4 regions of the Priestia filamentosa genome follow, and region 1 is predicted to be linked to each of the others. Evidence: riboswitches for the same ligand, from Rfam matches in the RefSeq annotation. Region 1 holds a riboswitch; each other region holds the start of a gene.
The links. A riboswitch is a leader RNA that binds a small molecule or an ion and turns the genes downstream of it on or off. The one in region 1 is predicted to bind S-adenosylmethionine.
Positions count from the first base shown of each region.

Region 2: it holds a riboswitch for S-adenosylmethionine, as region 1 does, so the genes downstream of both, B9N79_RS20555 (5-methyltetrahydropteroyltriglutamate--homocysteine S-methyltransferase) here and B9N79_RS13930 (2,3-diketo-5-methylthiopentyl-1-phosphate enolase) in region 1, are expected to answer to the same signal.
Region 3: it holds a riboswitch for S-adenosylmethionine, as region 1 does, so the genes downstream of both, B9N79_RS14650 (trans-sulfuration enzyme family protein) here and B9N79_RS13930 (2,3-diketo-5-methylthiopentyl-1-phosphate enolase) in region 1, are expected to answer to the same signal.
Region 4: it holds a riboswitch for S-adenosylmethionine, as region 1 does, so the genes downstream of both, mmuP (S-methylmethionine permease) here and B9N79_RS13930 (2,3-diketo-5-methylthiopentyl-1-phosphate enolase) in region 1, are expected to answer to the same signal.

Region 1 is NZ_FXAJ01000003.1:83,463-91,219, reverse strand. It holds gene B9N79_RS13965 (PAS domain-containing sensor histidine kinase) at 1-682, shown strand, start outside; gene B9N79_RS13960 (DUF4931 domain-containing protein) at 759-1,532, shown strand; gene B9N79_RS13955 (ZIP family metal transporter) at 1,666-2,397, shown strand; gene B9N79_RS13950 (aspartyl-phosphate phosphatase Spo0E family protein) at 2,552-2,806, opposite strand; gene B9N79_RS13945 (cupin domain-containing protein) at 3,176-3,700, opposite strand; gene B9N79_RS13940 (methylthioribulose 1-phosphate dehydratase) at 3,713-4,345, opposite strand; gene B9N79_RS13935 (2-hydroxy-3-keto-5-methylthiopentenyl-1-phosphate phosphatase) at 4,342-5,004, opposite strand; gene B9N79_RS13930 (2,3-diketo-5-methylthiopentyl-1-phosphate enolase) at 5,001-6,218, opposite strand; SAM riboswitch class I at 6,290-6,388, opposite strand; gene B9N79_RS13925 (pyridoxal phosphate-dependent aminotransferase) at 6,465-7,637, opposite strand.
Region 2 is NZ_FXAJ01000007.1:39,926-47,682, reverse strand. It holds gene B9N79_RS20590 (helix-turn-helix domain-containing protein) at 255-692, shown strand; gene B9N79_RS20585 (MarR family winged helix-turn-helix transcriptional regulator) at 1,092-1,514, shown strand; gene B9N79_RS20580 (DoxX family protein) at 1,576-1,974, shown strand; gene B9N79_RS20575 (ring-cleaving dioxygenase) at 2,103-3,041, shown strand; gene B9N79_RS20570 (flavin reductase family protein) at 3,064-3,672, shown strand; gene B9N79_RS20565 (ring-cleaving dioxygenase) at 3,712-4,656, shown strand; gene B9N79_RS20560 (alpha/beta hydrolase) at 4,656-5,267, shown strand; SAM riboswitch class I at 5,902-6,002, shown strand; gene B9N79_RS20555 (5-methyltetrahydropteroyltriglutamate--homocysteine S-methyltransferase) at 6,084-7,211, shown strand; gene B9N79_RS20550 (hypothetical protein) at 7,521-7,757, opposite strand, start outside.
Region 3 is NZ_FXAJ01000003.1:219,575-227,331, forward strand. It holds gene B9N79_RS14625 (DUF1798 family protein) at 1-358, shown strand, start outside; gene yppF (YppF family protein) at 426-608, opposite strand; gene B9N79_RS26600 (YppG family protein) at 781-1,152, shown strand; gene B9N79_RS14640 (DUF3817 domain-containing protein) at 1,307-1,600, shown strand; gene B9N79_RS14645 (RIO1 family regulatory kinase/ATPase domain-containing protein) at 1,719-2,354, shown strand; SAM riboswitch class I at 2,851-2,960, shown strand; gene B9N79_RS14650 (trans-sulfuration enzyme family protein) at 3,031-4,206, shown strand; gene B9N79_RS14655 (trans-sulfuration enzyme family protein) at 4,160-5,326, shown strand; gene B9N79_RS14660 (hypothetical protein) at 5,360-5,620, opposite strand; gene B9N79_RS14665 (APC family permease) at 5,701-7,308, opposite strand.
Region 4 is NZ_FXAJ01000008.1:65,015-72,771, reverse strand. It holds gene mmuM (homocysteine S-methyltransferase) at 1-278, opposite strand, end outside; gene mmuP (S-methylmethionine permease) at 250-1,668, opposite strand; SAM riboswitch class I at 1,756-1,861, opposite strand; gene B9N79_RS21715 (GGDEF domain-containing response regulator) at 2,007-3,605, opposite strand; gene B9N79_RS21710 (iron-hydroxamate ABC transporter substrate-binding protein) at 4,018-4,941, shown strand; gene B9N79_RS21705 (YdcF family protein) at 5,199-6,209, shown strand; gene B9N79_RS21700 (ABC transporter substrate-binding protein) at 6,416-7,333, opposite strand; gene B9N79_RS21695 (FecCD family ABC transporter permease) at 7,357-7,757, opposite strand, start outside.

The sequences.
Region 1 (7,757 bases):
AAATGAAGCTCAAAAACTTGAACTTGTCGGAACTCTTGCAGCAAGTACTGCACATGAAATTCGAAATCCCTTAACAGGAATTAAAGGTCTTGTGGCCCTTTTAAGCGAAAAACATAAAGGAGAACAAGATCAGTTTTATTTTTCAGTTATACAAACAGAAATTGAACGAATCAATGAAATTGTTAGTGAATTTCTTATTCTTGGCAAACCTGTCGTAGAAAAACAAGGATACTATCATCTACAACAAATACTATCCGATGTTACACCTATTATAAAATCAGAAGCCAACTTACATAATATCGAGGTCATAACAACTCTTCCTCCAGAGCCTCTTTATGTTCTTTGTACAAGAGATCATTTAAAACAAGTTGTTCTGAATTTAGCAAAAAATGCCTTAGATTCAATGCCAGAGGGAGGAACATTAACCCTTTCTCTTTCCAAAAGACAAGAAGTTGCCATCTTGCATGTCCAAGATACAGGGACTGGGATATCCAAAGAAATACTTTCGAAAATTTTCCACCCTTTCTTTACGATGAAAGATACAGGAACTGGACTTGGACTTGTTGTTTGCAAACGAATTATTGAAGCTATTGATGGGACAATTGAAATCGATAGTACAGTAGGAAAAGGAACAAATGTTATTGTCACAATCCCAATTCAAACAGAGCATACCGAAAGCTAAAAATTCATGTTGCTTTCGTTTTACTCTCTCATTTGCGATAATAAAAGAAATCTATGTATAGGTTAGTGGTGAAAATATGACACGATCACATCTTATTTTTGATTCATCTATTGGAAAACAAAAACCCGAAACAATTGTTAACAGACAAAATCCTTGTCCGTTTTGTAATGTAGAAGCTCTCACTCACATTATGGACCAAAAAGACTCCATTATTTGGCTTGAGAACAAGTATCCAGTTTTACAAGATGCATTTCAAACCGTCATTATTGAAACAGATGAATGCACCTCAGAGCTTTCTTTATATTCAAAAGAACACCTTCATAAGCTCATCGATTTTGCGTTGGAAAAGTGGAAAGAAATGCAGGAAAATAGCGAATATAAATCTGTTCTGTTTTTCAAAAACCATGGTCCTATGTCTGGAGGTTCTTTACGTCATCCACACATGCAAATTGTAGGACTTAAAAATGTTGATGCTTATAGAGAATTAGACGAGCGACAGTTCGAAGGATTAACTATTCATGAGGAGAACGGGATAATATTTAATCTTTCTACTCTCCCAAGAGTTGGTTTTTTCGAATTTAATGTTCACTTAAAACAAGACGGAGAACAAACAATATTTGCTGATTTGCTACAAACGGCTGTTCACTATGTATTACATCATTTTCATAGAAATTGTACGAGTTATAATTTATTTTTCTATCCCCTTCGAAATAAGGAAGTTGTTGTGAAAATTCTACCGCGATTTTCAACATCTCCTCTTTTTATGGGCTACGATATTGCTCAAGTTTCTAACAAGCTCTCAGACGTCGTCCACCAAGTTCAAGAACTGTACTTTTCTCAAAAAAAATAACTTAAATAAGCTATATTCCTTCTTTGAACGGAATATAGCTTATTATTACAGCACAAGACAGCCCTTCTTATGCATATGGTAAAAAAGTGACTCTCTCTGATCATTGACGACTATTAAAGGAGCTTAAACATTTATGAAGGAAGTTTTAATCGGGAGCATTTTATCAGCTCTTTCAACAGGCTTAGGAGCTCTTCCAATCTTATTTATTCAACATCTCTTAACACACAAATGGCGTGATATTTTATTAGCTTTTACAGCCGGTGTTATGACAGCTGCTGCTACAATGAGTCTTATTCCAGAGTCTTTACAAACAGGCGGTCTTTTCCCTTTAACGATTGGATTATTGTTAGGAACCCTTGCTTTAACATTACTTGAACGGAATATTCCTCATATTAATTTAGAACACCAAAAAACAGGCATTCAGTTTGATGAGAAAGCTTTTCTGATCGTTGCAGCGATTACTTTGCACAACATTCCAGAAGGTCTTTCCGTTGGAGTTAGCTATGCTTCTGATGTGGATAATACAGGTAACTTAATCGCGCTTGCCATCGGGTTACAAAACGCGCCTGAAGGGTTGCTTGTTGCTTTATTTTTAGTGCAACAAAAAATGCACCGTTTCAAAGCTTTTATTATAGCAACACTAACAGGTACTGTAGAAATAGTTGCGGGTCTTCTTGGCTTTTATCTTACATCTTTCTTCGATTCTCTTGTTTCCTATGGCCTTGCTTTTGCAGCAGGAGCGATGCTTTATATCATTTATAAAGAACTGATTCCAGAAAGTCATGGAGATGGGAATGAACAGACATCCACTCATTCTTTTATTATTGGTGTTCTTTCCATGATTCTGCTCATCAATTTGTTTTAAATTATAAAAAGCCTGATTGAATTACGATCCATTCAATCAGGCTTTTTATATACATTTTTTATACAAATGTTCTCAGTATATTCTATAATAATCATAAACTCTTAGTTGTTAAGCTTTTCTCTTCTCTATGTTGAAAAACGATAAAACAAATCATTTATTTAGAAAAAGCAAGTGACGTTGGTAAAATAGTAAAGAAAGGCCTCTTGTCTTCCTGCTTTTGTTCAAGACATCGCTGATATCTATTTAATAGCTCGTCCAATTCTTGGCTGCAGAAAATGGTATCTTTATGTGTATAACCTTTTTGCTCAGCAAGTTTACACATCTCTTGTCTTTTGTGTAAAATTTCGCCCAGCAGTGCCTCTGCTTTACCATCACTATACGTTTGCAACATTTTATCCTCCCTTGCCATTAAAAGTAACCCCCTTATGCTTCATTACAAATTCTACTAAAATTGTAAACAGGTTTGCAATAAGAAAAAAAACTTTTTCATTACTTCTTAACAGCTTTGTAAAACAAATGTCGTAAATAACATGATTCACATAATGTTACAGCATAGATGTGATATACAAAAAGACGTATATGAAAAGCTACTAAGAGTATAGCTATATTCTTTTGTTTAGATTAACAGTATATTTTGATTTTGTAAAATGATAGTATTTATTGGAACAATACCCCACAAAATACCGCCTAAACATAAATATATTATATAGGAAAGTGTGCCTACTTAAATAAAAAATGATTTCTGCATTTTTGCAGAAATCATTTCCTTAAGAGTATATTATTTAGTATCAGCGTAGATTGGTACCCATCCTTCTGTTGTAACAAAAATACGGATTGCAACAACTTTTCTGTCATCCATAAGTGTAAAGTAATGCTGAATATTTTCAGGAACGGAAATAAGATCGCCAGGTTCAAGCTCAACATCGAAAAAGTGGCCATCTTTTCCTTGGATAACAAAAATGCCGTGTCCACTTACAATAAATCGAACTTCATCATCTGTATGATGGTGTTCACGCTGAAAGTTATTTAGCAGTTCATCTAGATTTGGAGTGGCAGCAGATAAAGAAATAACATCCTGAGCTTTATAGCCACGACGAGCCGAGATGTCTGCAATCTCTTCTTTAAATGTTGCTAAAATCTCTTCTTTTTCTTCTTCTTTTAAACGATAATTCTCTTGCAGGTGAATAGGTAACTTTGAAATATCCCAATTCTCATAGATTACTTCTTGACTTTGTAAAAATACCGCAACTTCCTCTTGATTTTCAACACGCTCATTTGTTTTATGTAAACGAATGTTTGCCATGTTTTCTCCTCCTTAGTTTGTAAACTCTATCTGTTTTGCAAAAAGCTTAAGCTTTAATAAATAGCTACATAAAAACTCATATGCTTCTAAATGACGTTTAGCTTCAAAAGCAGTTTTCCCCCATACTGTGATTCCGTGATTGCGAATTAATACAGCTCCTGTATCTTCCTTAATATGCTTTTCAAATACATCTCCAAGTTTTTGTAAATCCGCAAAATTTGGGATGATTGGAATCTCTACTTTCGCATCTTCTTCCCAAAGTCCTAATGCTTTAATAATCTCCTGCTTTGTAAACACAACTTTCCCCTGATCACCATAAAGTTCTGAAACAACGTTGTTATCAACTGTATGCACATGCAAAACGCATCCTGCTTTCGTTTTCTCATAAATAGCCGTATGGAGAACAGTTTCTGCAGAAGGTTTAAGCCCTGTTTCTTCTACAGAAAGCCCATGTTGATCTACAAGTAAAAAGTCTTCATTTGTACGTTTGCGCTTATCTTTTCCGCTTGCTGTAACAAGAAATGTTGTAGGACTTTCTGTTACTCTAATTGATAAGTTACCGCTTGTGCCGAAAAACCAGTCTCTTTCTGCCAATTCATCCTTGATATCAGCTAATTCAAGCCACTTTTCTTCGTACCCACTCATTTTAGTTCCTCCCTCACCCGCTTAATCTCAGAGATAACATCATAAAACGTGTCAAATGAAGCATGTGGTAGCTTTAATGTTTCACATTTCTCTAACAAGTAATCTCTAGCAATTACGAAATCAGCTTGCTTTGCAGCTTGAAAATCTGTGACAGAGTCGCCAATAACAATTGTAAATGCATCATCTTTTTGCAACGTTCTTAACAGCGATGGTTTACAGCACCCGCAACCGTTATCGCACTGACTATCACAGCTATGTGGCCAGCGAATTTGTACATTCTCTCCGCTAAAATCTCCTTTATTGCAATAGATAAAATCTTTTTCTATATAAGGAGAGAGAATAGGATGAACAAAAAAATCAATACCTCCACTTACGATATAAAGAGGAATGTTATGTTCTTTCACATACAAAACAAACTCACTGAAGCCATTGCGAATCTGCGCATTTTCTAATACATACTCTGTCATGTCTTCTTTAAGAGAAGATGGTAAAAGATTAAACATCTTTCCAACTCCATCTTTAATCGGGATTTCTTCAGCAAGCACTTGATCTTTTAATGAAACCCATTCTTTCGGCGCAAATTTTTTCATAATTTCAATAATGTTATCTTTAAATGTAACCGTTCCATCAAAATCACAAAACAAGATCAAATTCTTCATTTCACAACCTCTTTAGCTCCCCAAAGCTCAATCGCTTCTTTGAGGTCTTCGCTTGTTTCTGAAGCTTCTTGTAATGTTACTCCAGATACCGCAGCGTCAATGGCTGCTCTGAACGCTTTCCCTCCACCGACTGCTCCATTTGGGTGTCCATGTACGCCTCCACCAGCATTAATGATTGTATCTTTTCCAAAATCATCATAAATAAGAGGTACAAGGCCTGGATGAATCCCAGCTGATGGAACAGACCATCCTTTTTTCAAAGAGCTATTTTCTGTTAGATATTCATGGGTTTTAATTGCCTCACGATGATCAAGGGCAACACTTCCATATGGGGAAGGAAAAAGGGAGAAATCAGCTCCTGCTAAACGATTAAGCTTTCCAAAAAGCAATGAAGCACTTACTCCGTAAAAAGGTGATGAAGTCATTGCACCACTGAACGCTGGGTGCGCCATAATTGGCAGCCCGATTTCTTCATCTTCTCGAAGAGCTTGCAAAACATCTAAGCCATATGAGTACACGTTAAACAAAAGAGCATCTGCTCTAAGTTCTTTAGCACGCTTTGCTTTATCTTTTAGTTCGAATGTTTTACCAGATAAGTTTACAGCATAAAGCGTTCTTTTCCCTGTTTGTTCATAAACATCATCAAGTACTTTCTTCCCTTCACTAATTCGATTTTCAAAAGGTGTGAGTTTATTTTCAAATAAAATCTCATCATCCTTAATTAAATCTACGCCACCTAATGCCTGGTTTTTCAGCTGATTTTTTAAATAGGACATGTCACGTCCAATCACACCTTTAAAAATACTCATCACTAGAGGACGATTGTGCACATTAATTTTTGTACGTATTTCTTCAATGCCAAAGCGAGGTCCTGGAAATACTTTTGTTAGTTCTTCTGAAAGTTTTAGATCAACAAGTTTAATCTTCCCGTCTAAAGAAAGTTTTCCAAAAACTGTTGTTAAAATAGCTGGTATGTCATGAGAAAAGTTAGCAGAAGGATAAGCAATAGCCATTTCTGCTTTATAACCTCCCTCTTCTTCTCCAATGATTTCTGAATACACAACGCGACCTTTGTGTTGTTTTAACTGCTCTCTTTCTAAAAGAGGCAAGTCTGTCCATGAACCAACAGTAAGACCTAACGCTATCTTTTCTGCCTGTTCTTCGACTTTTCTATTTTTTAAAATGCTATGATATATTGCAATTACTTCGCTCATGTAGCGTCACCTCTTTATGTAAAAATAAAACCTCTCTTCAATCACTGATTGAAGAGAGGTTTTGTATGGTCCTCTTATCTCTCAGCATTGCTGTAAGATTTAGCACCGTACTTTATAGCCGGTTGCCGGGCTTCACAGGGCTTATTCCCTCCACCTACTCTTGATAAGAATTATATTTATGTTTAGTTGTTTATGAGTCAATTCACTTTGGATTATGACATTCAAAGAAAAGATTGTCAATAATTTTTAGAAAATTCCTAATCCCTTAATTCGCTTAATAGCTTCTCGGATTCGCGTTTCCTCTGTTAGCAATCCTGTTCGTACATATCCTTCGCCATGCTCGCCAAAACCAATTCCAGGAGCTACCACAACATGTGCTTTCTTCAAGAGTAGATCGGAAAATTCCGTTGATGTATATCCTTTAGGGACACGAAGCCAAGCAAAAAAAGAGCCTGCTGGAGCTTTTACATCCCATCCGATATTTTGCAATCCTCCTACCCAAACTTCACGTCTTCTCTCATAAAGAGACAAAAGGTCCTGAACACTTTTATGACTATGCAGAAGCGCAACTTCGGCCGCTTTTTGAATAGGACTAAAAATACTAACATAAAGGTGATCTTGTAAAAGTTCAATTGCTTTAATAACACTCTCGTTTCCAACTGCAAAAGCAATGCGCCATCCTGCCATATTAAATGTTTTAGAAAACGTATAAATCTCAATCCCAACGTCTTTTGCTCCTTCAGTTTGCAAAAAACTTCTTGGCTTCTTGCCATCAAATCCGATTGCTCCATAAGCAAAATCGTGAACAACACAGATATCATTTTTGTCGGCAAAGCTCACCGTATCTTCAAAAAACTCTTTTGAAGCAACAGCACCTGTGGGATTATTTGGATAGTTTAAAAACATCAGCTTAGCACGTTGCTTATCTTCCTCTGACAGCGAACTATAGTCAGGTAAAAAATCATTTTGCTCTGTTAAAGGCATTTTAGTTAATGTTGCGCCAGCTAGCGCAACCCCTGATAAATAGTCCGGATAACCCGGATCTGGAATAAGGACACCATCCCCTTTATTAAGCAAACACTGGGGAATTTCAACCAATCCTGCTTTTCCGCCAAATAAAATGGCTACTTCTTTTGTTGGATCGATTGTTACTCCATATTCTTGTTTATAAAAAGAGGCTGCAGCCTCTTTTAAAAAACCGTGGCCTTGAAAAGGTGGATAACCGTGAAAGTGAGGATTATTACTTGCTTCTTGAAGCGCCTTTACAATATGCTCAGGAGTCGGCTTATCTGGATTTCCCTGACCAAAATTAATTAAGTCATGTCCTTCACTTGCCTCTTTTGCTACTTTTTTAACAAGAGAAGCAAAAAACTGTTCTGGTAAACCTTTTAAACGATCTGACTGCTGAAATATTTTCATCATAAACAACCTCTCGAAAAATTCTACAAATTCTAATGATTCATGATATATGCTTCTTTCATTTCTGTAAAGATGAAAAAAGAAAAGTTTTTCTCGCTCTAAACAAACAACCTAATTTTA
Region 2 (7,757 bases), on a different contig from region 1:
GAATAAAAAGAAGGTTTAAGAGTATGTAATAGAGCTGACTTTGCATTTATTGATAGAGTATTTGGCTACAATGATTGTCGCCTTTTCTATCCGGAAAATTATGGTTTATGAGAACATTAAAATATAGTCAATGTCTTTCTGAAAATAAAATGTACCCTATTAATCCTGTTAATCATAAGTCTCCATCTCCTAAAGTGCTTATAGATTATTTTTTATAGATGTTATAAAGTGGTATTACAGGAGGAATGATGGAGTTGGATTTAGGTGAGCGATTACAGAATTTAAGAGAGTCAAAAAATATGTCTCGAGAGGATCTCGCTAAAAAAATGAATGTATCTAGAGAAACCGTTTATAAATGGGAAAATAGCGAATGTTATCCTAATAGTCAAAACCTTTTAAAGTTAAGTGAGATATATGAAACAACAGTTGTTAAACTAATTAAGGTTAATTTCTTAACCTCGCAAATGGAGGAAACGATTGATAAAAGAGAAGAAACTATTTTGAATATTTTGTTTTATATAGGAATGGCAATCATATTTTTTGGTTTTTTCCTTGATTTACTCTTTGGTTTATCCATCTTTTTTGTAGTTTTAAATATTTTAGGAACTTTAATTGTCTGTTTTCCAAAAAAATCGAAGAAGCATATATTTCACATAATTATAGACTTCAAAAAAAGCTTTACTTCACAATAACAAAAGATCTTGGTCAAACAGCACCAAGGTCTTTTTCATATAAGCTGTATTAAGTGAACTCGCTTTGTGTAGCATATTTAGTTCTCTCCTTTTCTAAAAAAGGGACATTGTCTTTATTTTGTACATGAGGGTAGAAATTATTTAATCCTTTCCGATAAAATCGTAAATTTAAAATAGCCAAGATGTAGGATTATGGGATGGGTTTTACATCATGAAAAAGAATAGATATAAGCAAGTTGTTAATTGTAAAAAACAATAAAAATCGGACAGAACATTTATTGAAAATTCATTATCAAAAAACATTGACAGAAAAAAATATAAGTATTACAATTATCTCATATTCAAGATATTTTAATTTGAGATAATTCGATTGAAGTTATTTTGAAAGGAGGAAACCAAATGCAGCGGAAATGCACGAATTTGCCCTTTTTGGTATTAATGCAAACATCTAAAGCAGTTCATGAGAGAATGAAGGAAGAGATGTCGAAAAATAAGCTAAATATAATGGAGTTCTCTGTTTTAGAGGTGCTTTACCAAAAAGGGAAACAAACGATTCGCCAAATTGGGGATTATATATTAGTTTCAAGTAGTTCGATGACCTATGTTATAGATAAACTAGAACAAAAAGGTTTATTAAGTCGAAACACTTGTCAAGAGGATCGTCGTGTAATCCATGTTTCATTAACACATGATGGAAATGAATTAATGAAAGAAATCATGCTGAAACATTATAAGATAGTTAATGATATGTTTGATTCATTAAATCCTGACGAGGCAAAAACGCTTGTCCATCTTTTGGAAAAAGTAAAAGATAAAGTTTAGACACTATTTTTTTAGTTTATTATCTCGAATTCGAGATAAATATTATTTAGGAGAATTTAAAATGATAAATGTTGGTTTACTGATCATTCGTTTGGTAATTGGTTTACTATTTGTTGGCCACGGTGCTCAAAAATTATTTGGTTGGTTCGGCGGTCATGGTTTGAAAGGTACAGGAGGGTGGTTTGAATCCATTGGGATGAAGCCAGGAGTAAAAATAGCTCTTTTTGCAGGATTAGCAGAACTTATTGGAGGAATTTTGTTTGTATTAGGATTTTTAACACCACTTGCAGGAATTATCATTGCAGGCACAATGGTAATGGCTATTGTAAAGGTGCATGGTCCAAATGGATTATGGGCAACAGATAATGGATATGAATATAATCTAACTTTACTTGTTGTTGCGATAGGCGTAGCTTTAACAGGTCCTGGTCAGTATGCTCTTGATGCATTTTTATTCTAGATTGTATTAAAGTAGAGATTTTTGGGTTTGAAATGAATATTAGTAGATTTTTACTTTATAAGCCGGTATAACATAAAGTATCAACCTGTTTTAATAATCAGATTTTATATAACAAAGGAGTGTTAAAAATGAGTAAAAAAACAATGGGTATTCACCACATTACAGCAATCGTAGGGCATCCACAGGAGAATGTCGATTTCTATGCAGGTGTGTTAGGTTTACGTTTAGTTAAGCAAACCGTCAATTTTGATGACCCGGGTACGTATCACCTTTATTTTGGAGATGAAGGTGGTAAGCCGGGAACCATTATTACTTTCTTTCCATGGGCAGGTGCTCGCCAAGGTACGATAGGAGCGGGTCAAGTAGGCGTCACTTCTTATGTAGTTCCTAAAGGTGCTATGGAATTCTGGGAAAAAAGGCTAGAAAAATTCAATGTTGCGTTTACTAGAATGGAACGCTTTGGAGAATACTATTTAGAATTTGATGACCCTCATGGTCTTCACTTGGAGATTGTTGAAAGAGAAGAAGGCGAACTCAATACATGGAGTTTTGGTGATGTAACACCTGAAGTCGCTATTAAAGGGTTTGGGGGAGCAACTTTACTATCAACTCAACCTAATAAAACAGCAGAATTATTGGGAAAGGTAATGGGTCTTGAATTAGTCGGTAAAGAAGGAGACTTCGCTCGTTACCGTTCTACAGCTGAGTTAGGAAATATTATTGATCTTAAATTGACTACTATTGGACGTGGACAAATGGGTGTCGGTACCGTACACCATATTGCATGGCGAGCTATTGACGATGAAGATCAACTAGATTGGCAAGAATATATTGCAACAAATGGTTATGGTGTCACACCTGTACGAGATAGAAATTATTTTAATGCGATTTACTTTAAAGAACATGGCGAAATCCTGTTTGAAATTGCAACTGATCCTCCAGGATTTGCTCATGATGAATCACAAGAGACAATGGGCGAAAATTTGATGCTTCCATTACAATATGAGCCTCAGAGAGAGAAAATTGAACAAGTGTTACTGCCGTTTGAAGTAAGAGAACTAGACTAATGTTGCGAAAGGGATGATTTCTTTGCTTTCAATTGAGCCAGGTTCTATGTCCGAAAGAGAAATTTATAAATTTCTAATAGGGAGCATTATACCTAGACCTATTGCTTTCGTCACTACGATTTCAAAAGACGGTAATTTAAATGGTGCCCCATTTAGTTACTTTAATATTGTATCATCGAACCCGCCTATGATTTCTCTATCTATTCAACGCTCTGCGGGGAAACAAAAGGATACAGCGAGAAATATCATCGAGTCTAAGCAATTTGTTGTGCATATTGTTGACGAACAAAATGTTGAGAAAATAAATCAAACAGCTGCAAGTCTACCTTCTAATCAAAGTGAGATTGAGTTAGCTAATTTAACTCCCATAGAGAGTGTAAAGATTTCGGTACCCGGTGTAAAGGAAGCGAAAATTCGAATGGAATGTTCATTAGAGCATTCCTTAGAATTGGGAGGTTCAGATACCCCTGGATGCGATTTGATTATAGGAAAAGTCGTTCAATTTCATATTGAAGAGGATATTTATAAAAATGGAAGAATCAATCCTAATGGATTGGCTGCAGTAAGTCGGTTAGCTGGAAATGATTATGCGAAAATTGGTGAAATCTTTGAAGTAAAAAGACCTAAATAAATCCTTATAAAATCCCATGGATGAAACGGAGAGGATAAAATGCAAAAAACCTCAGGTATCCATCATATCTCAGCAATGGTAAACGATGCTCAACGAAATATCGACTTTTATGCAGGCGTACTTGGGTTACGACTTGTTAAAAAAACTATCAATTTTGATCGACCGGAAGTCTACCATCTGTATTTTGGGGATGAAACAGGTCAACCAGGTAGTGTTATTACTTTTTTTCCATGGGCTAAACAGCTAAAAGGTCGAATTGGGACGGGGCAAGTTGGTGTGACTAACTATGTTATACCAAAGGGTTCGCTTTCCTTTTGGGAGAATAGGTTACGGAAGTTCAGAGTCGAATTTACTTCTTCCATTCGCTTTGGTGAAAAATATTTACAATTTAATGATCCTGATGGACTCCAACTTGAATTAACAGAACGAGACGGGGGACCGGCGAATACTTGGAACTTTGGAGGAGTTGGAGCTGAACATGCGATTAAAGGGTTTGGTGGTGCTGTTTTGTATTCTTCACAGCCGCATAAAACAACCCACGTGCTAGAAAATATTTTGGGATTAGAATGCATGGGCCAAGAAAAAGAATTTCTTAGATTTAAATCTGAAGGTTCTATAGGGAATACGATTGATATCCGGTTAAATCCTTCAGTTCGGGGGTTGATGGGAGCAGGAACGGTTCATCATATAGCATGGCGAGCTATTGACGAGGAAGATCATCAAATGTGGAGAGCACTTCTTCTAGAAAACGGGTATTATCCAACTGAAATTCTCGATCGAAACTATTTCAAAGCTCTTTATTTTCATGAAGAAGGAGGAATCCTCTTCGAAATAGCAACTGATCCACCAGGTTTTTCAGTGGATGAACCTATCCATGAACTTGGAAAAAAACTGATGTTGCCATCTTGGTTAGAGTCAAAAAGAGAAGAATTAGAAGAAACCTTACCGCAAGTAGAGGTTCGTGTTCTGGAGGGGGATAAATAATGAAGCATATTTTCAATAAAGGGAAAGATTCCACAAAACCAACATTATTATTACTACATGGTACTGGTGGAAATGAATTAGATTTGTTGCCTATCGCAGGAAGAATTGATGATGAGGCTTCTGTCTTAAGTGTTCGAGGAAATGTATTAGAAAATGGAATGCCTCGATTCTTCAGAAGATTGGCTGAAGGGGTATTTGATGAAGAAGACCTTATTTTCCGAACAAAAGAATTAAATGAATTTCTTGATGAGGCAGCAGAAAAATATAGTTTTGATCGTGATAATATTGTCGCCATTGGCTACTCAAATGGAGCGAATATAGCAGCTAGTTTATTATTTCACTACCAAAATGCTTTAAAGAGTGCTATTCTTCATCACCCTATGGTACCGAGAAAAGGGATTGATCTTCCGGACTTATCAGGTAAGTTTGTGTTTATTGCTGCTGGGACAAATGATCCGATTTGCTCGCCAATGGAATCGAATGAGCTTCAATCCTTATTAGAAAAAGCTAATGCACATGTAGAACTTCATTGGGAGAATAAAGGCCATCAATTAACAATTGAAGAGGTAGAAGCTGCAAGCCAGTGGTATCAAAAAATACAGTCGAAATAGTGTAAATGAGTAGGCATGACATTATATCTTGTGATAAATGGAAGCAAAGTGTTCACAGTTAATCAGCTAACTTATAAATTCGATAAGAGGTAATGACTCGAAAATCTTAGAATTTAATACAATAAAGATATTTTGTGAAACATTACCTTTAATAAGGAATGCCACATTGAGTGGATGATTCACTCACCCAGATTTAGATAAGTATCAATTAAATCAGCTTAATCTACCTTAAAAAATAAGACATTTACACATTATATCTAAAAAAAGTGCAAACTCGTTGATTAATAACGGGTGTGCGCTTTTTGATTACTGATGGTCAGATGGCCGAGTAAATTAATAAGCATAATTATTTTAAAGTATTCTTTTATTTTTATAATGAATGGATAGTAATAATAGGGATACTAAGGGTAGAATGCATAATAAGCAAAGGTTTTTAGTCTGTTATTCATATCCTCAAACCGTTTTGGTACTGTATTTTATCTTGACAAATGAAGAGAATGGTTTAAATTCACAGGAAAGAAAGAGAAATTAAATATAAGATGAAAGTCAACATTAAAATCAGTGAGAAATAAATTTTTATTTGACAAGCTAATAAAACAGGTGTAACCTATTTTTAAGTTAAATAAATTGAATATTCTTATCTCGAGAGGTGGAGGGACTGGCCCTAGGAAACCTCGGCAGCGGACTATTAAAGTACTGTGCCAATTCCAGTAGCGATTTGCTTGAAGATAAGAAGAGCACCCATTATGACAATTACCCTCTTCTTATTTTTAAGAAGAGGTTTTTTAATTTTGAAAGAAAGAAGGAAATGAAATTATGACAAAGACATTAGTAAAAGCTCCATTTAAAGCAGATCACGTAGGTAGTTTTTTAAGAACAGCACCTCTTAAAGAAGCAAGAACAGCTTATGCAAATGGAGAGATTGATAAGGATGCCTTAAAAGCTGTAGAAGATAAAGAAATTGAAAAGCTTGTCCAAAAACAAATTGAGACAGGCCTTAAATCGATTACTGATGGTGAATTTAGACGCTCTTGGTGGCATTTAGACTTTTTATCAGGCTTAGAAGGTGTAGAGGAGTTTGAAACGGAATATATCAGTCAATTTAAAGGGGCAAAAACAAAAAATAAGGCTATTAAAGTAGTTGGTAAAGTGAGTTTCAACCATCATTATATGCTAGAACACTTCACGTTTTTAAAAGAAGCTGTCGAACAATATGGTGATGGAAGCCAAGTTGCTAAATTCTCCATTCCAAGTCCTAACATGTTATTCACTAGAATTCAAGAGGATTCATATTATGGGGGGAACCGTGAGCAGTTTTATAATGATACAGTAGCTGCTTATCAAAAAGCCATTCAAGCTTTTTATGATGCGGGATGCCGTTATCTACAATTAGATGATACTTCTTGGATTGATTTTGTTTCGGAAGAACGTATAAAAGCAGTTGTTGAAAAGCTTGGCATGGATGTACAGGATATTATTGATACGAGAGTAAGCTGCTTAAACGATGCGATTTCTAAGAAGCCTGAGGATATGCTGATCACAATGCATATTTGCCGTGGGAATTTCAGATCTACTTATATCACAAGTGGCGGCTACGATAATATCTCGGATGCAATCTTCGCTAACTTAAATGTAGACGGACTTTTCCTTGAATATGATGACAACCGTTCAGGTGATTTTGAACCATTAAAAAACTTTACTCGTAATAACCAAACCGTTGTACTAGGATTAATAACATCTAAATTTGCTAAACTAGAAAATCCTGAAACAATTAAAGAAAGAATTCAAGAGGCAAGCCAATACATACCTCTAGAAAACTTATCACTAAGTCCTCAATGTGGATTTGCAAGTACAGAAGAAGGAAACGAGTTAACAGAAGAAGAACAATGGAATAAAATCAGTCATGTAATTAAAATCGCTCAAGATGTTTGGGAAAATAACTAAAGAGTGATTTTTACAAAACCTTTCCTTTCACTTAGGAGGGGTTTTTAATCGAAGGTTTTGGTGCAAAGTCATCCATTCAAACAATCTCTAAAACCTGGATATATTAATCCTAGTCACCTACAAAAGATGGGTAATCAGTAAGAAAAAACAACAACTTAAGATGAGCTTTGTATAATTTAAAAATGGTTTGTAAAAGTATATATAAACAAAAATAAAAAGCGCAGGCTTGATGTTACTGAGCAAGTTTGCGCTTTTATTACTTCCTTTAGATTGTATATTAACTAGCATTTGCAGATCATATTCATCCATTTATGATTGTGAGGAATCTAAATTATCGAGTTTCCAATGAGCATTTGCAAACGGATCATTTTTACTATCTATGTATAAATAGAAGTTTTCTAATTCCTCTATAGCCTTAATTGAAAAGGAAACATCAAAAACTATAGATTGTCCTTGAGGGAGATTTGTAAACTTCTGAGCGTCGTTAGGAAGAGCTTTTCCTATAAATTTTTGGTTTGTTTTCTCATTTTCTATCCAAAATTCTAA
Region 3 (7,757 bases), 140 kb from region 1:
GTCCAACGTTTATAAGCTTACTGAAAAGCTTCTATCTTATAATGAAGAAGCTTCTAATAGATTAAAGGTGGTAAAAGCGAAAGAACAATCAGCAGATTTTTATGAGGAAGTAAAGCCATATGCTGAAACGTTTTTTTCATTGCTTGACGAATGGGAAAAAGCCGTAAGGAAATGGATTCTAGAGACGAAACCAAAATATGTTCATTTTACTCAAGTTGATGCAGCAACTGAGAATTTACACAACGTTATTTTGCAATCGTTCCATAAAGATACAAGAGCTAAACAATTTAGTAAAATGTATATATCAAATAAGTATTTTCTAGAATCTATTTTAGCAGAAAAAGAAAAAGGAGCTTGATAAAAGCTCCTTTTTGTAGGGAATATAAAAAAAGAGAGCGCTTACTTTATTAAGCGCTCTCTTAATATTAAGGAAAAGTTAAACTAGTTGCTCCATCTTGTTCAAGTGCATACATCACTTTCTTGTACTCGCTAAGACTCAATTCCCCTTTTAAATATTTGCGTCTAGCAAAATCTAGTAGCTGATCGTGATTTTCTGGCTCACATTGTTTTACATCAACAAAACGGTTACGAAGTGTTTCAACTGTCATTTTAAACTCCCCCTTACCCCTTTTTTATAGTGTACCACAAGAATAGGAAAGTTCCTTTTGTTCGAAAAATTTAGAATTCCGACAAAAAGTGACAAAAAATGATAAATTACGTATTCACGTCTGCCTAGGCTGTTTACATAGTATAAGAATGAAAAGAGAGGGGGAAGAACGGATGAGAAGAGTTCATCAATACAGATATGCACCTATTCAAAATTACGGAAATCCCTATTTGTATCAAAGTCATCCATATGTAAACAACACTCAATTTGTAGATGTTCCTTATACTCCTAACATGTACAATCAACATATAACAACGGGTGGATACATGCCACAGCAAAATATGTATGAACAAGGTCAGCCTCACTACTATCCTAAGCAGTGGATGCAAACAAAAAGCCAGCCACCGCAAATTTTAGCACAATTTAAGAACAGCGATGGTACGTATAATATGGATAAAATGATGAATACAGCAGGTCAAATGATGAACGCTGTTAACCAGCTATCAACGGTTTTTAAAGGTGTTACGTCGATTTTTAAAGTATAGGAAAAAGCCGGGAACTCCCGGCTTCTTAATGTCATGAAACTGTCACAGGAACAAGGTGATAAAAGATTTGTAACTTTGGTATACTAAAAACGTAAGCACATAAAAAATGAATTTGGACATACATAAATAAAAACAATACGAAGGAGACGATAATATGATGAACTCTCCACTCGGTGGAATGAGGTTTGTAGGACTTATTGAAGGGCTTTCTCTCTTAGCTCTTTTAGGAATTGCAATGCCGCTTAAGTATATGGCAAACATCCCTGAAGTTGTAACAGTTGTTGGTTCTATTCATGGGGGATTGTTTGTTTTATATATTTTAATGGTTGGTTATGTCACGATGAAAGTACGTTGGTCATATAAATGGATTGTAAGTGCTTTGTTAGCATCTGTTATTCCATTTGGTAATTTTATTTTAGATACAAAGCTACGCAAATTCTCAGCTTAAAAAAGTCATCTCAAAAGAGCTTTTACCAAAGGTAAGAGCTCTTTTTTTTAAAAGCATATTATTATGGAAAGTGTGAAATTTGTAGTATGTTTGAAAAAAGAGTGAAGGGGGAAAAAATGTGAGGGAAGCTTCAGAACTCGTAGAGGAAGTTAAGTTCCAAAAAAAAGGCTCTTCATACTCTCTTATTCACCTACCAAGAGAATTAAAAGTAATAGGAACAGGGAGAAGTGCGTGGGCTTTTAAAGTGAAAAATGAAAATAAAGTGATTAAACTATTTTTTCCTTCTTTTGATCACTTAGCGCAAAAAGAGGGAGAAGTGTATGAAAAATTATCACATTCTCTCACTTTTCCTGAAATATATGAAGTTGGGCCAAACTATATTGTAATGGAATATATTAAAGGCAAAACGTTTTATCAGTGTTTAACAACAGGTGTGAGAATTCCTACAAAAGCAATTGAAGAGGTAGAAAAAGGACTTGCCTTTGCACGCTCGAAAGGATTAAACCCTTCAGATATTCATTTACACAATCTTATTCTAACGAAGGATAAAGAAGTTCGTATCATTGATGTTGTACGCTATACTCAGAAGAAAACATGCTATCAGTGGCGCGATTTAGCAAGAGCATATCGCTATTTTTATCAAAAATCTTATTTCCCAAAAAAGTTTCCAAAATGGTTTTTAGAAGCAATTGCTTATTTATATAAATACTGCAAACGTCTTAGTCAGTATCGAAATAATAAGGAGCTGAAATAATTATGGGAAGATTGAGTAAAATTATCAGATTACTGAAGAATCCTAAAGTCCAAAGAGCTATTAAAAAAGGTGTTCCAATTGTAAAAAAAGAGCTTCAAAAGCGTAAAAAGAGATAGAAAGGAACAAACTCACAAGATTAGATGTTCCTACGTTTGTCTATAATGATAAAAATAGGATAGAGGAGGAATAAGGCAATGGACTTTCCTTTATATGAGGCAACAAAAAGCGTAGCAGAATACAATGAACTAGTGAGTGAAAGCTTAAGAAGATGGGACTGTACTGTATACTCCATCACTGCTTTTTTATATGAGTAAAAGAAACAGCAGAGACATTCGTTTCTGCTGTTTTTTTAATATATCCTTAAAATAACATATAGTAGAAAACCCTTTTGAATAGTGTGTATATTTAACCTTTTTAGAAAACTTCGTTGACAAACACTCATATTTTTACTAAAGTAAGATTAATTACTTAACAAAATCAATGAATTATAAATTTACTCTTATCAAGAGTGGCGGAGGGACTGGCCCGATGAAGCCCGGCAACCATCAAGTAATATACTTGAACGGTGCCAATTCCTGTAGAACAAATTGTTCTTACAGATGAGAGATTTCGGATTAGCCGCTCTTTCATTTGTAAAGAGTGGCTTTTTTATATTGAGGAAGAAAGGGAGAATATTATGCGTATTGAAACAGAGTTAGTAAGGTCAGGAATGAAAAGAGATGCTGCAACAGGTTCACTTACAACGCCAATTTATCAGGCATCTACATTTGAACACCCTCGTTTAGGAGAAAGTACAGGTTACGATTATTCTAGAACAGCCAATCCTACTAGAACATCGCTTGAAGAAGCAATTGCGGTTCTTGAAAAAGGAGAAATAGGAGTTGCTTTTTCATCAGGTATGGCTGCTATCTCAGCCATTTTCCTTCTCCTTGAAAAAGGCGATCATCTTATTATCTCGAAAGACTTATATGGTGGAACATATCGTATTCTTGAAGATATTGTGAAGAAAAGTGACGTAGAGGTTACATATGTTAACACTGAAAATACAGAAGAGATAAAAAGAAATGTAAAAGAAAATACAAGAGCTCTATTTATTGAAACACCAACAAATCCACTTATGCACGTTACAGATTTGCATGAAGCAATTGCTATCGCAAAAGAACATGATCTTCTAACAATTGTTGATAACACATTTATGTCTCCATATCTACAGCAGCCACTTGTACTTGGTGCAGATCTTGTTGTGCATAGTGCAAGTAAGTATATCGGCGGGCACAATGATGTTATTGGTGGACTTGTTGTTAGTCGATGTTGTGAGCTTGGTGAAAAAATTCGCTTTTTTCAAAATGCTATTGGTGCTATTCTTGGACCGCAGGAATGTTTTCTCCTTCTTCGTGGCTTAAAAACATTGGCACTAAGAATGGATCGTCACGAGGAAAATGCTTTGAAAATTGCTCAGTGGCTTGAAGAACAAGATTTAATTGATAAAGTATTTTATCCAGGGTTAGAGAGTCATCCAGGCTATAACGTAATGAAGAAGCAAGCAAAAGGCTTTGGAGGAATGCTTTCCTTCTCTGTAAAAGAAGAAGCACTAGTGCCGTTCTTATTAGAACATCTTCAAGTAGTTACGTTTGCTGAGAGCCTAGGAGGCGTTGAAACATTAATTACGTTCCCTGCACGCCAAACACATGCCGATATCCCAGAGGATGTTCGAAATGAAATTGGAGTAACGAATTGCTTGCTTCGTTTATCAGTTGGTATTGAGCATGGAGAAGATTTAATTCAAGACTTTAAGGAGAGATTTGATGAGTACAAAAGATCAGAAGTTCAGCACAAAGCTTATACACGCTAAAACTCATGTTGAAGAGCCATTTGGTTCTGTCAATGTGCCTATTTATCAAGTAACTACGTTTAATCAGCAAAAAAATAACCGCTACGATTATTCTCGATCAGGTAACCCTACACGAGAAGCTCTAGAACATACTGTTGCATCTTTAGAAAACGGAACGTATGGATTTGCTTTTTCATCAGGTATGGCTGCTATTTCTTCCGTTTTATGCTTGTTAAAAAGTGGAGACGAAATTATCGTTTCACACGATGTATATGGGGGAACATTCAGAGCGGTTACACAGCTTTTCACTAATTTTAATATTAAAGCTGTGTTTGCTAATACAACAGATATTAAAGAAGTAGAACAACATATTACAGAAAAAACAAAAGCGATTTTATTTGAGACTCCATCAAATCCGTTTTTACACGTAACAGATATTAAAGAAATTGTGCGCGTTGCAAAAGATCATGATTTATTTACAATTATGGATAATACGTTTATGACGCCATACTTACAAAAACCGCTTGATAAAGGCGTAGATATTGTCGTTCATAGCGCAACGAAATATCTTGGAGGTCACAGTGATGTTGTAGCTGGAGTTGCCATTACAAATAGCGAAGAGTTTGCTGGGAAAATTGGATTTGTACAAAACGCTTTTGGAGCAATTTTAAGTCCTAATGATAGTTGGCTTCTATTAAGAGGGATTAAGACACTAAAAGTACGTCTAGATCAGCAACAAAAGTCAGCTTTAGAGCTTGCGCAGTGGTTAAGTGATAACTCGCAAGTAGATGAGGTGTATTATCCAGGACTTCCATCTCATCCACAGCACAACTTAGCAAGTGAGCAAGCAAGTGGCTACGGGGCTATCATTTCCTTTAAATTAAAAGATAAAGAAGTAGCAAAAGAGACGCTTAATCATGTTGTTCTCTCTTCCGTTGGAGTAAGCCTTGGAGCAGTAGAGAGCATTTTAACGCATCCTGCTACAATGACTCATGCAAGTATGCCTCTAGAAGATAAAGAAGAACGAGGCATTACAGAGCATCTTCTTCGTATTTCAGTTGGCCTTGAAGATGTTGAGGATTTAAAAGAAGATTTAAAACAAGCATTTGAGAAAGCGGAAAAGGCTTTTTCGTATAAATAAAAAATAAACGTCAAGGAATGAATTCCTTGACGTTTATTTTATCGCATCATAAATTTGTTCATACAAAGCTTTTAATGCTTGCTTTGTCTCATTTTCTAAAGAGGACTGTTCAATTCGAGTAAGGGCAGTTGTAAGCTGAACTTCTTTTGCTTTACGAATACGAGGGTGTGACCATGCTGAACTTAAATCTTCTTTTATAAGCTCTTTAAGTTTTTCTTCCGCTTCTTTATAGGAAGAAAGCTGGCGGTTGTTCCAAAGAGATAAATAAGCTTTTAATAAGCCTTCATAGTTCATTTTAATAGCTCCTTTGTGAAAAATAAAAGCTGCCAGAAGGCAGCTTTTATTTTAACTTTATCCAGTTTGTAAAACAAGCGTTATTTAGCAGGTTCTGCTTTAACTTCAGCTTCCGCTTTCTCTTCAGGTGTAGGCTCATCATTATCAATAATTGCTTTTGGCAATCCGCTATATTTAGCCCAGTAGTAAATAGCTAATGCTACTATAGCGACAAGAATTAAGTCTACAGGATTTTTTAATGTCTCTGTTCCTCCACCAAATGAACCAAGGTAAGAAATAACAAGCATGATAACGTAATAAGCAATTAACCACCAAGCAGATTTTAATTGTTGTGCTAAGCTTACTTCTTTTGTTGGCACATATTTAGAGAAGATAAGGTATAGAACAAACATAACAAGCTGAGAACCTAATAACCAAGAGTTTGTTTTCCATCCTGACCAATATACGATAAAGCTTGCAAAGATAAATGAAAGGGGTGCGATAACGCTCATCCCTTTAAGTTTAAACGGTTTTTTTAGGTCTTTTGCATTTACTCTAAACGCAGCAGATGAAATGGGAGCTACTACATATGAAAGAATAAGGGCAACCGAACAAACGTTAACAAGCGCGTCCCATGATGGGAATGGTAATGTCCAGAATACAGATAGTCCGAATGAAAGCCATAGAGAAGGACGAGGAATTCCTGTTCCTTTGTCTACCTTTGAGAACGTTTTGAAAAGAGTTCCAGTACGTGACCATGCATAAACGAGACGAGATGCTGTATTCATAAAGATGTTTCCACTCGCTCCTGGAGAAACAACAGCGTCTAACACAACAATGACAGCTAACCAACCTAAACCTAATGCAATGGCAATATCTTTAAACGGAAGTGAAAATTTATCAGCAATTTGTGCCCAGTCGTTACCGATCATATCTGTTGGAATACTTCCGAGGAAAAGAACTTGCATTGCTGTATAAATAAGAGCTGAAAGAATAATACAAACAACTAACGCAATCGGAATGTTACGCTGTGGGTTTTTCACCTCACTTGCAATTGAAACAATTGGATGTAAGCCAAGGTAAGCAAACATTACGCCACCTGTTGCAATTGCTGTTTGAACTCCTTGTCCACCAAATGGGGCAAACCCAGCTACTGAGAAGTTAGCTGATTTAAAATGGAAAGCAAGAATAACGATAATTGTTACAGGAACTAAATATTTAAAAACTGAAATAATAGCGTTTGCTTTTGTAAATGCTTTAACACTCCAGTAGTTCAGTAAGAAAAATAGAGCGAGTAAAGCAAACTGCAACAGCCATCCAATAACAGTTGGTGACTCTGAATTAGCTTTTGTTAACCCTGGGAACCAGAACGCTAAATATTGACGAACTGCCGTTACTTCAATCGAAACTAGGCTTGTATAGGCGATAATCGTTACAAAAGAAATGAGATACCCAACTAACGGACCGTGTGAATATACTGGGTACCGAAGAATTCCACCTGTACGAGGTAATGCTGCCCCGAGCTCAGCATAAACGAGACCAATTAAAAGAATAATGGCCCCCCCGATTAACCAAGAAAAACTTCCTACTGGACCTGCTTTTGAAGCAACACTACTTACAGCAAAAAGCCAAGCTGAACCGAAGATTGCTCCTAATCCAATAAGAATAAGATCAAATAATGATATGGACTTTTTAAAATTTCCAGACATCAACTTCCTCCTTAAAACATTACAAAACTTACGACTAATGTGGTTTATAAGAACATAAAATCTTTTTACTTATTTTCTCGCAATGATGGGCTCATTACGCCTGAAATAAAATGGAAAGTTTTCGGTTCCTCCTCTCTCGAGATATTGAGAAGAGTACGGTAGTTCAATATCTCCACAACTCTGTAATTTTTTTCACATTTTTCTTCTTACGTCATATTGACACAAAAACAAAAATATGAATAAATCGCTTATGGTTTCTAAACCTAACAAAATATTACCCATTGTTCAAGGTTCTAAACCTATTGTTGTGAAAACTGAAACTTTGTTGTACCGCTTGCTGTATATGATGTAAGCGCTATCTTTAATTAATTAAAATAAAACTATTCTGACATTTATCTTTCTTGATGTTTTGTTTTGCTATAAAGAGAAATGTACATAGGTTTTTATCT
Region 4 (7,757 bases), on a different contig from region 1:
AGCCTAATTCCCTCTTCTTCTTGAATTCCTCGCTGTTTAAAGCCATCAATTGTTGCTTGATAGCTTGCTGTAATGGCACAATCTGCTCCAGCAAGAAAGTATTCCTTATGAACTTTATATATAAGTTCTGGATTTTCGATAAGAACACGTGCAGACCAGAGAGGATCATTAAGGTCACAGCCATATCCTTCTAGTTCTGTTGCAAGTGCTCCATCTACAATTAAAGTTTGATACTGTTCTAGAATGTTTTTAACTGGATCTTTTCTCTCCACTAGCATATTCAATAGGCTCCTTTTTCTTCTTAAAATGTTGAGTTGTGTAATATACGATATAGCATAAAATAATAAATGGAAGGCCGCAATACAAGGCTATACGCTGTGTTGGATCAAAAGCAATCCCAATACATGATGCTAAACAAAGTAAAAATGATGCAATAGGGACAAATGGATAAAGCGGTGTTTTGTATGCTAAATCTTCAACAGAGTTTCCTTCTCGAATATAACAGCGGCGGAAGAAAAGCTGTGAAAGACTAATGCTCATCCAAACTATAACAACGGCAAGTCCTGAGATAGAGACGAGAACAATATATACGGTATCAGGAGCAATAATGCTTGAAAATAAAGCAAGCACCCCTCCAACCATACTCAAAATTACAGCGTAAATTGGAACACCTCTCTTTGTTAATTTTGCAAAGATGGGTGAAATTGTTTTTTGATCAGCAAGTGACCAGAGCATTCTAGATGAAGCATAGAGCCCTGAGTTTGCTGCTGATAGAATAGCTGTTAGAATGACAAAGTTCATAATATCTGCTGCGTATGGGACACCTATTTTTTCAAGAACAGCAACAAATGGACTTTCTACAACTCCTGCTTCTGAACTTGGTAAGAATGCTGCCAAAATAACAATCGTTCCAACAAAGAAAATAATAAGTCGGAATAATGTTGTACGAATAGCCTTAGGAATGTTCTTCTCCGGATCAGCTGTTTCCCCAGCTGCAACTCCAATAAGCTCTGTTCCTGAAAAAGCAAAGTTAACTGCAAGCATCGTCATTACAAGAGCTAATGCTCCATTTGGAAAAAGACCTTCACTCGTTATATTAGAGAAAAACGGAGCAGCTTCTGAATGCTCAAGCGGAATAATACCAAACATTGCTCCTGCTCCTAGGATAATAAAAAATACAATGGCTAAAACTTTAATAGATGAAAACCAAAACTCTGATTCTGCAAAAAATTTGACTGTTAAAGCATTAAGAACAAAAATCAAAACAGCAAATAATGCGCTCCATATCCATACATTAATAGATGGAAACCAACGCTGCATAAGCAGCCCTGCTGCTGTAAACTCCGATCCAAGTGCAACCGTCCATGTTAACCAATAAAGCCATGCAACAGCATACCCAGTTCCTGGACCGATATATTTAGCTGCATATGCATGGAATGCGCCTGTTTCAGGCATGTGGACAGAAAGTTCTCCTAAACATAGCATTACAAGATAGACAACGACGGCACCAACAAGATAAGAAAGAATAGTGCCAAAGGGGCCTGCCTGTTGAATTGTATAACCAGAGCTTAGGAAAAGACCTGTTCCAATAACTCCGCCAAGTGAAAGCATTACAAGATGTCTTTCTTTCATTTTCCTTTGAAATTCCTGTTTTGGTTGAGCTCCCATGCTGATTCTCCTTCATATTTCAATTAAAAACCCAATAAAAAACGCATCCAATTTTTTGGATGCGTTACTGACAAATAAAAACGTACGGTCCTATCTATCAGGCTAAATCACCCGCTGGAATTAGCACAGTGTCTATAATTGACCTGTTGCTGAAGCTTCAAAGGGCCAGTCCCTCCACCTCTCTGGATAAGAATTCAATTTTCATAACTATATCGTTCTCTTTATTAATTGTCAATACCATTCTAATAGTTCAGAATAATCACATATTACGCATCTAAAAAAGAACAGACAAACCTGCTCGTTTCAATCAACTTCCCTTATTTTCTTCATTACTAGCGTTAAAACATTCTGCTCATTAATTTTCCTACTCTTGTTTCCAACTCTAATAAGTTGAATGGTTTTATCATATAATCATCTGCCCCAAGTTGAAGTGCTCTTGCCACATCTTCCTTACTGTTTCCTGAAGTAAGCAGAATTACTTTATAAAGGCCTTGTTGTTCTTGATTATACAGCCATTTTAGCACTTCTAATCCATCTATAATCCCATCTAAAATCACAAGACACGAATCCTCCTCTGCTATATGCCATTTAGAATTCATAAAATCTTTTCCATTTTTAAATGTTTTAACTTCAAGAACTGTCTGCTGGTGAGGAAGCTTTGTTAAAATACCTTTGATAATCGTTCTAATAATTGGATCATTATCGACTACTGCTACTTTCAATACTTTTTGAGGTAAAAAACTATATAAGGACTCTGCCTTCTGTACCCGATTCCGGCCTTTTTTCTTTACCTCATAAAGAGCATTATCTGCTAGTTGTAACCAGTATTCGAGTGTATTTACATTGTTTACCTCTACAATCCCTGAGGAGAATGTGCAAAAAAATGTCCTTTTTCCTTCAAATGATAACTCTTTAAATTTCACTCGTAACCGATCAATCACCTCATACCCTTCCTGAATATTTGTTTTCGGAAAAAGAATGATGAATTCTTCTCCCCCAAAACGAACCACAATGTCATTCATACGTGTTTCCTCTTTTAAAAAGCGAGCAAAGGCTTTTAAGATTTCATCTCCAACAAGGTGGCCATGTGTATCATTAATTTTCTTGAAATGATCAATATCTAAAACAGCTAAACAGTATGGTTCTCTAGAACGATTCCTTTCATTTTGCAGCCGTTCGTAAGCTTGATTTAAATATTTACGATTATACACATGTGTCAACTCATCAAGAAGTAACAGATCATGAAATTGCTTTTTTCTGTCTAATTGCCTTTGAATACGCACAATAAACTCTGTTATATCAAACGGTTTCTGAATAAAGTCATCTGCCCCTTTTTGGTAACTATTAATGCGTGCTTCTTTTCCTCCATCAACACTTACTATCAAAGTTGGAATGAATTGTTGTTTAAGCTTTCCATTTAGAAACTCAAGCAATTCAAGTCCATTTTTCTCCCTCATATGAATATCCATAATCACACAATCCGGTTTCATATCATAAAGAGCAGAGGCAGCCTTTTGAGGATTTGCTACTACAATGACACACCAATCAGCTTCTTCTTCTAATTTTTCTTTCATATACATTAAAAAAGATGTGTCATTATCAATTAATAAGATGACGGCACTCTCTTTTTGTTGTTCATTGGTCTTTTTCGGAAAGTCGATTACTTCTTGATGATCATATGCGTAGCAAAGCTGGATCACATTAAATATATAGCGCTCTACACTTTCCATTTCCAACTCTTCTTTATCTATAACTTCTAGCTCATCCATTAGCTCTCTTGCCTTTGTTCCGATTTTCTCCCAACCTATTATTGCAGCTGTTTCTACCATAGAATGAAGAAATCTGTAAATCTCTTCATGAGAAATGAAAGAAACAACTTCCCACTCTTTTAGCTGTTTTCGTATATTTTTCAAAAAGTACTGCTTATATTTTTCCATTTCTAATCTCCTTGTTGAAAGAAGTTGGTATAGAAAGAAGAAACTCTCTATCTTCACATAAAAAGATTTCTTGCTTTTATTATAAAATATTTTCCATTAGTATAGTATTTTCCCCAAATAAACTTCCTTTTACTGAAATAAAAAAATTGAAAGTAGCTAGCTTCATAATTCCTCTTCTAATCGTATAAATTCACGCTTTGTTTCTCCTGTATTAGTATTAATTTCAAAAACAATCAAAGCGTATGATATAAGCGATTTAAATAGAGATTGACAACTACATAAATCGACATTATATTAAAAATATAGTTAGTAATGATAATCATTATCGTTTAATTGTTTTGTGTATATAGGCGGATAATTACGATAATCGTTCATAAACTAACCACTATATTCTTTTAAAGGAGAAATTAATATGAAAAAATGGTTAGTTCCACTTTCCCTTGTTTTTGTGCTACTAATAAGTGCATGCAGCAGCGGAAACACTGATAAAGATAAGAATTCAACTTCAATTGATAATAAAGAAGAAATGGTTACATACCAGTCAGAAAGCGGATCTGTAAAAGTACCGAAAAACCCGAAACGCGTTGTTGTTCTTTCTAGCTTTGCAGGTAACCTAGCTAGCCTTGATATTAACATTGTTGGAGTGGATAGCTGGTCTAAAGATAATCCTCGCTATAATAAGTATTTAAAAGATGCAGAGGTCGTTTCTGAAGATGATTTAGAAAAAATTATTGAACTTAACCCTGATCTTATTGTTGGTTTATCTACTACAAAAAATATCGATAAACTAAAGGATATTGCTCCTACTGTTACATATACATGGGGTAAGCTTGATTACTTAGAACAACAGATTGAGATTGGAAAGCTTGTTGGAAAAGAAGACGAAGCACAAAAGTGGGTGGATGACTTCAAGAAAAGAGCCCAGCAAGCAGGTAAAGATGTAAAAGCAAAAATTGGTGAAGATGCAACCGTTTCTGTAATTGAATCAGCAAATAAAGAGCTTTATGTTTTTGGCGATAATTGGGCAAGAGGTACAGAAGTCCTTTATCAAGGAATGGGGCTAAAAATGCCTGAAAAAGTAAAACAAGATGCATTAAAGGAAGGATATCGTTCAATTTCAGCTGAAGTTCTTCCACAATATGCAGGCGACTATATTATCTTTAGTAAGAGTTCAGAAGCTGATAATTCATTCCAACAAACAGAAACATACAAAAACATTCCAGCAGTAAAGAATGGCCATTTATTTGAAATGGATGCAAAAGAAGCATACTTTAGTGATCCAATTACGTTGGATTATCAGCTAGATTTCTTCAAAAAATCTTTCTTAGAAAAATAAACATAAAATTATTCCCCCGTCTCTTTCTAAATAAAGAGACGGGGGATTTTTAGTTAATAACTAGCAGAGACGAATGGATAACATTAACTCTTCCTTTTTGTATCCTAATTTTTTTATTTCCAGCGTAATTATGAGTTATACCGACATGTTTAGCAAGAATAAAGATATATGTCTTTCCCCTCAAATTAGAGCATTATATGTGGGCTTTTACATGCTCAAAAGATAATATATATATAACATCAAAGGAGGTACTGCCATTGATATTAGCGTCTTTAACTGCTGTCAGCTTTCTTTTATTCTTAGTTAGTTACTTAACGGATAAGAGACGAATCTTAAATGGATTTTTACTCACGATAAGCATACTGCTTCTTATGGTGAGTATTACAGTGGTTGTTCTAAAAGTGGAGTACCTTGAACCACTTAAATGGATTTTAGTTTTATTTGCTATTTTGTTTATCTTTCTTACCCCCTTTATCATTGTGTTTATTGCTATTTATCTAATCCGTAACGGTCGTGAACTTATTAGAAAAGAAGGAAAAAAGCCTACAAACCTGCTTTCCCTTACATTAGGAGTGGCTATTATTTTACTTATTGTCTCTTATGCAATTTTCTCACAATACCTTTTTCCTTCTATTATTTCTATAATCTTAGTTATCGCTATATTTTATGGGTTTTGGTTTTTCTGCTATTTAGTCTCTACCTACCTTTATTTCCTACATCAACCATTTCGGAATAAAGACTTTATTATCGTACTAGGAAGTGGGATTATCGGAGAAAAAGTCCCCCCATTACTTGCAAGTCGACTTGATAAAGGAATTTCTTTCTACTATAAACAGATGAAGAGAAAAGGAAAACGAGCTAAATTTATTGTAACAGGTGGACAGGGACCAAATGAATCGATTCCGGAAGGTGAGGCAATGGCTCGTTATCTACGAAATGCAGGAATACCTTCTGACGACATTCTAGTTGAAGACAAAGCAGTTGATACAGATCAAAATATGAGATTTTCAAAAGAGATAATGGAGAGAGAAAAGCGGGATTATAAAGCCATCTTTGTTACAAATCGCTTTCATCTATTTCGAGCTGGGCTCTATGCTAAGAGAGCTGGACTTTCTATAGATGGAATTGGTTCTAAAACCGCTTCTTACTTTGTTCCAAACGCTTTTATCCGAGAGTTTATTGCGATTTTATTTATGTATAAGAGTGTACATCTCCTTTTGTTTATTCCCCTAGCACTATTAGGAGCAGCTTTCTTACTCTACCTATAAGCAAGAAAAGGAAAATGGTTTCAAAGGCGATTGATAGATGATTGATTCCCATTTAAAATACGAACATCAACTAATCAAGAAAATAGACGTAATGTCGACTAAATATAGAAAAAAGCTAGATGAAAGGATGTTCATCTAGCTTTTTTTATTGCTAATCTTCTATTCATCAACGTGGCTTCTTAAAACTATAGGTTGAAGCTACATTATTACTTATTAAAAAGTTTCTTTGCATCATCTAAAGCAAGCTTATTACCTAGTGCAGAATAGTCAAGCCAAGGCTGTTCTGGTACAACATAAACATGTTCATTTTTCACAGCTTTTAACCCTTTCCAAATTGGTGACTTTTCAAGTTCTTTGAACGCTGTTTGTGATTGATCATCTTCGTTTACAACAACAAAAATAGCATCAGCGTCAAAGTCTGGTAGTACTTCTTGAGAGATGACTTCATATGGTTGCGTTTGGTCAAGCTCTTTCACTTTTGAAGCAGGAGTTAATCCTAGATCTTCAAATAAGATAGGGCCCATTGGACGTTTTGTTGTGAAAACGCGAAGTTCTTTTGCTGTCACCCTTATAGCCATTGTGCTGTCATGTTCACCAAGCTCTTTCTGGATTAAACTCTTAACTTCTTTCTCTTCTTCTTCATAATCCTTAATGAACTGGTTTGCTTCTTTTTCACGATCCACGATCTTGGCAATTTCTTTTAAGTGATCTCTCCACGTTCCTTTATCCAAATCAAACACATGAGTTTCCGCAATTTTTTCAAACTGATTTAAATCACTTCCTGAGTATTCTTTATCAAGATAAATAGCATCTGGTTTTAGAGAGAGTAAAGCTTCCATATTTGGATCTTTGACAGAACCTAGCTTTTCTGTATTTTTCAAGTCTTCTTTAACATGAGGCAGAAAATCTTTTAATGCTCCACCAACAACTGATCCAGCTGGTGTTAGGCCTAGAGCAAGAAGGTCATTTGTTAAATGAATAGAAAGTGAAGCAATTTTCTCTTCCTTACCACTCTTTGTATCTTCTGATGTTTTACGATTTTCACTTGAATTGCTTTGACCACATCCAGCGAGAATACTTACCACCATGACAATGCTTAGTATTGTGATTAAATATTTTTTCATCTTGTACTCCTTTTTTTATCTATTTATTTAGTTTTTATTAATAAGTAAAGAAAATACGGGGCGCCAACAGCAGCAACAACAACTCCTGCTGGAATAGAATTAGGCTCAAATATATTTCTCCCAATCGTATCAGCTACAACTAAAATCAGCAGACCAATAAGAGCTGAAAGAGGTAAAAAATGTCGATATAATGGGCCTACAAGTCTCCTAGCAAGATGAGGTGCTACTAGACCAATGAAACCAATTCCACCTGCCATAGCTACGCTAGCACTTGATAAACCAACAGCTAGAGATAATAGCAATAAACGCTTTTTTTGAACGGATGCTCCTAGACTTGAAGCAACTTGATCTCCTAAAGAAAGAGCATCTAAAGTTTTTGACTGAAACCATGAGAGCGGACCTAATACAAGAATCCAGGGCAAAA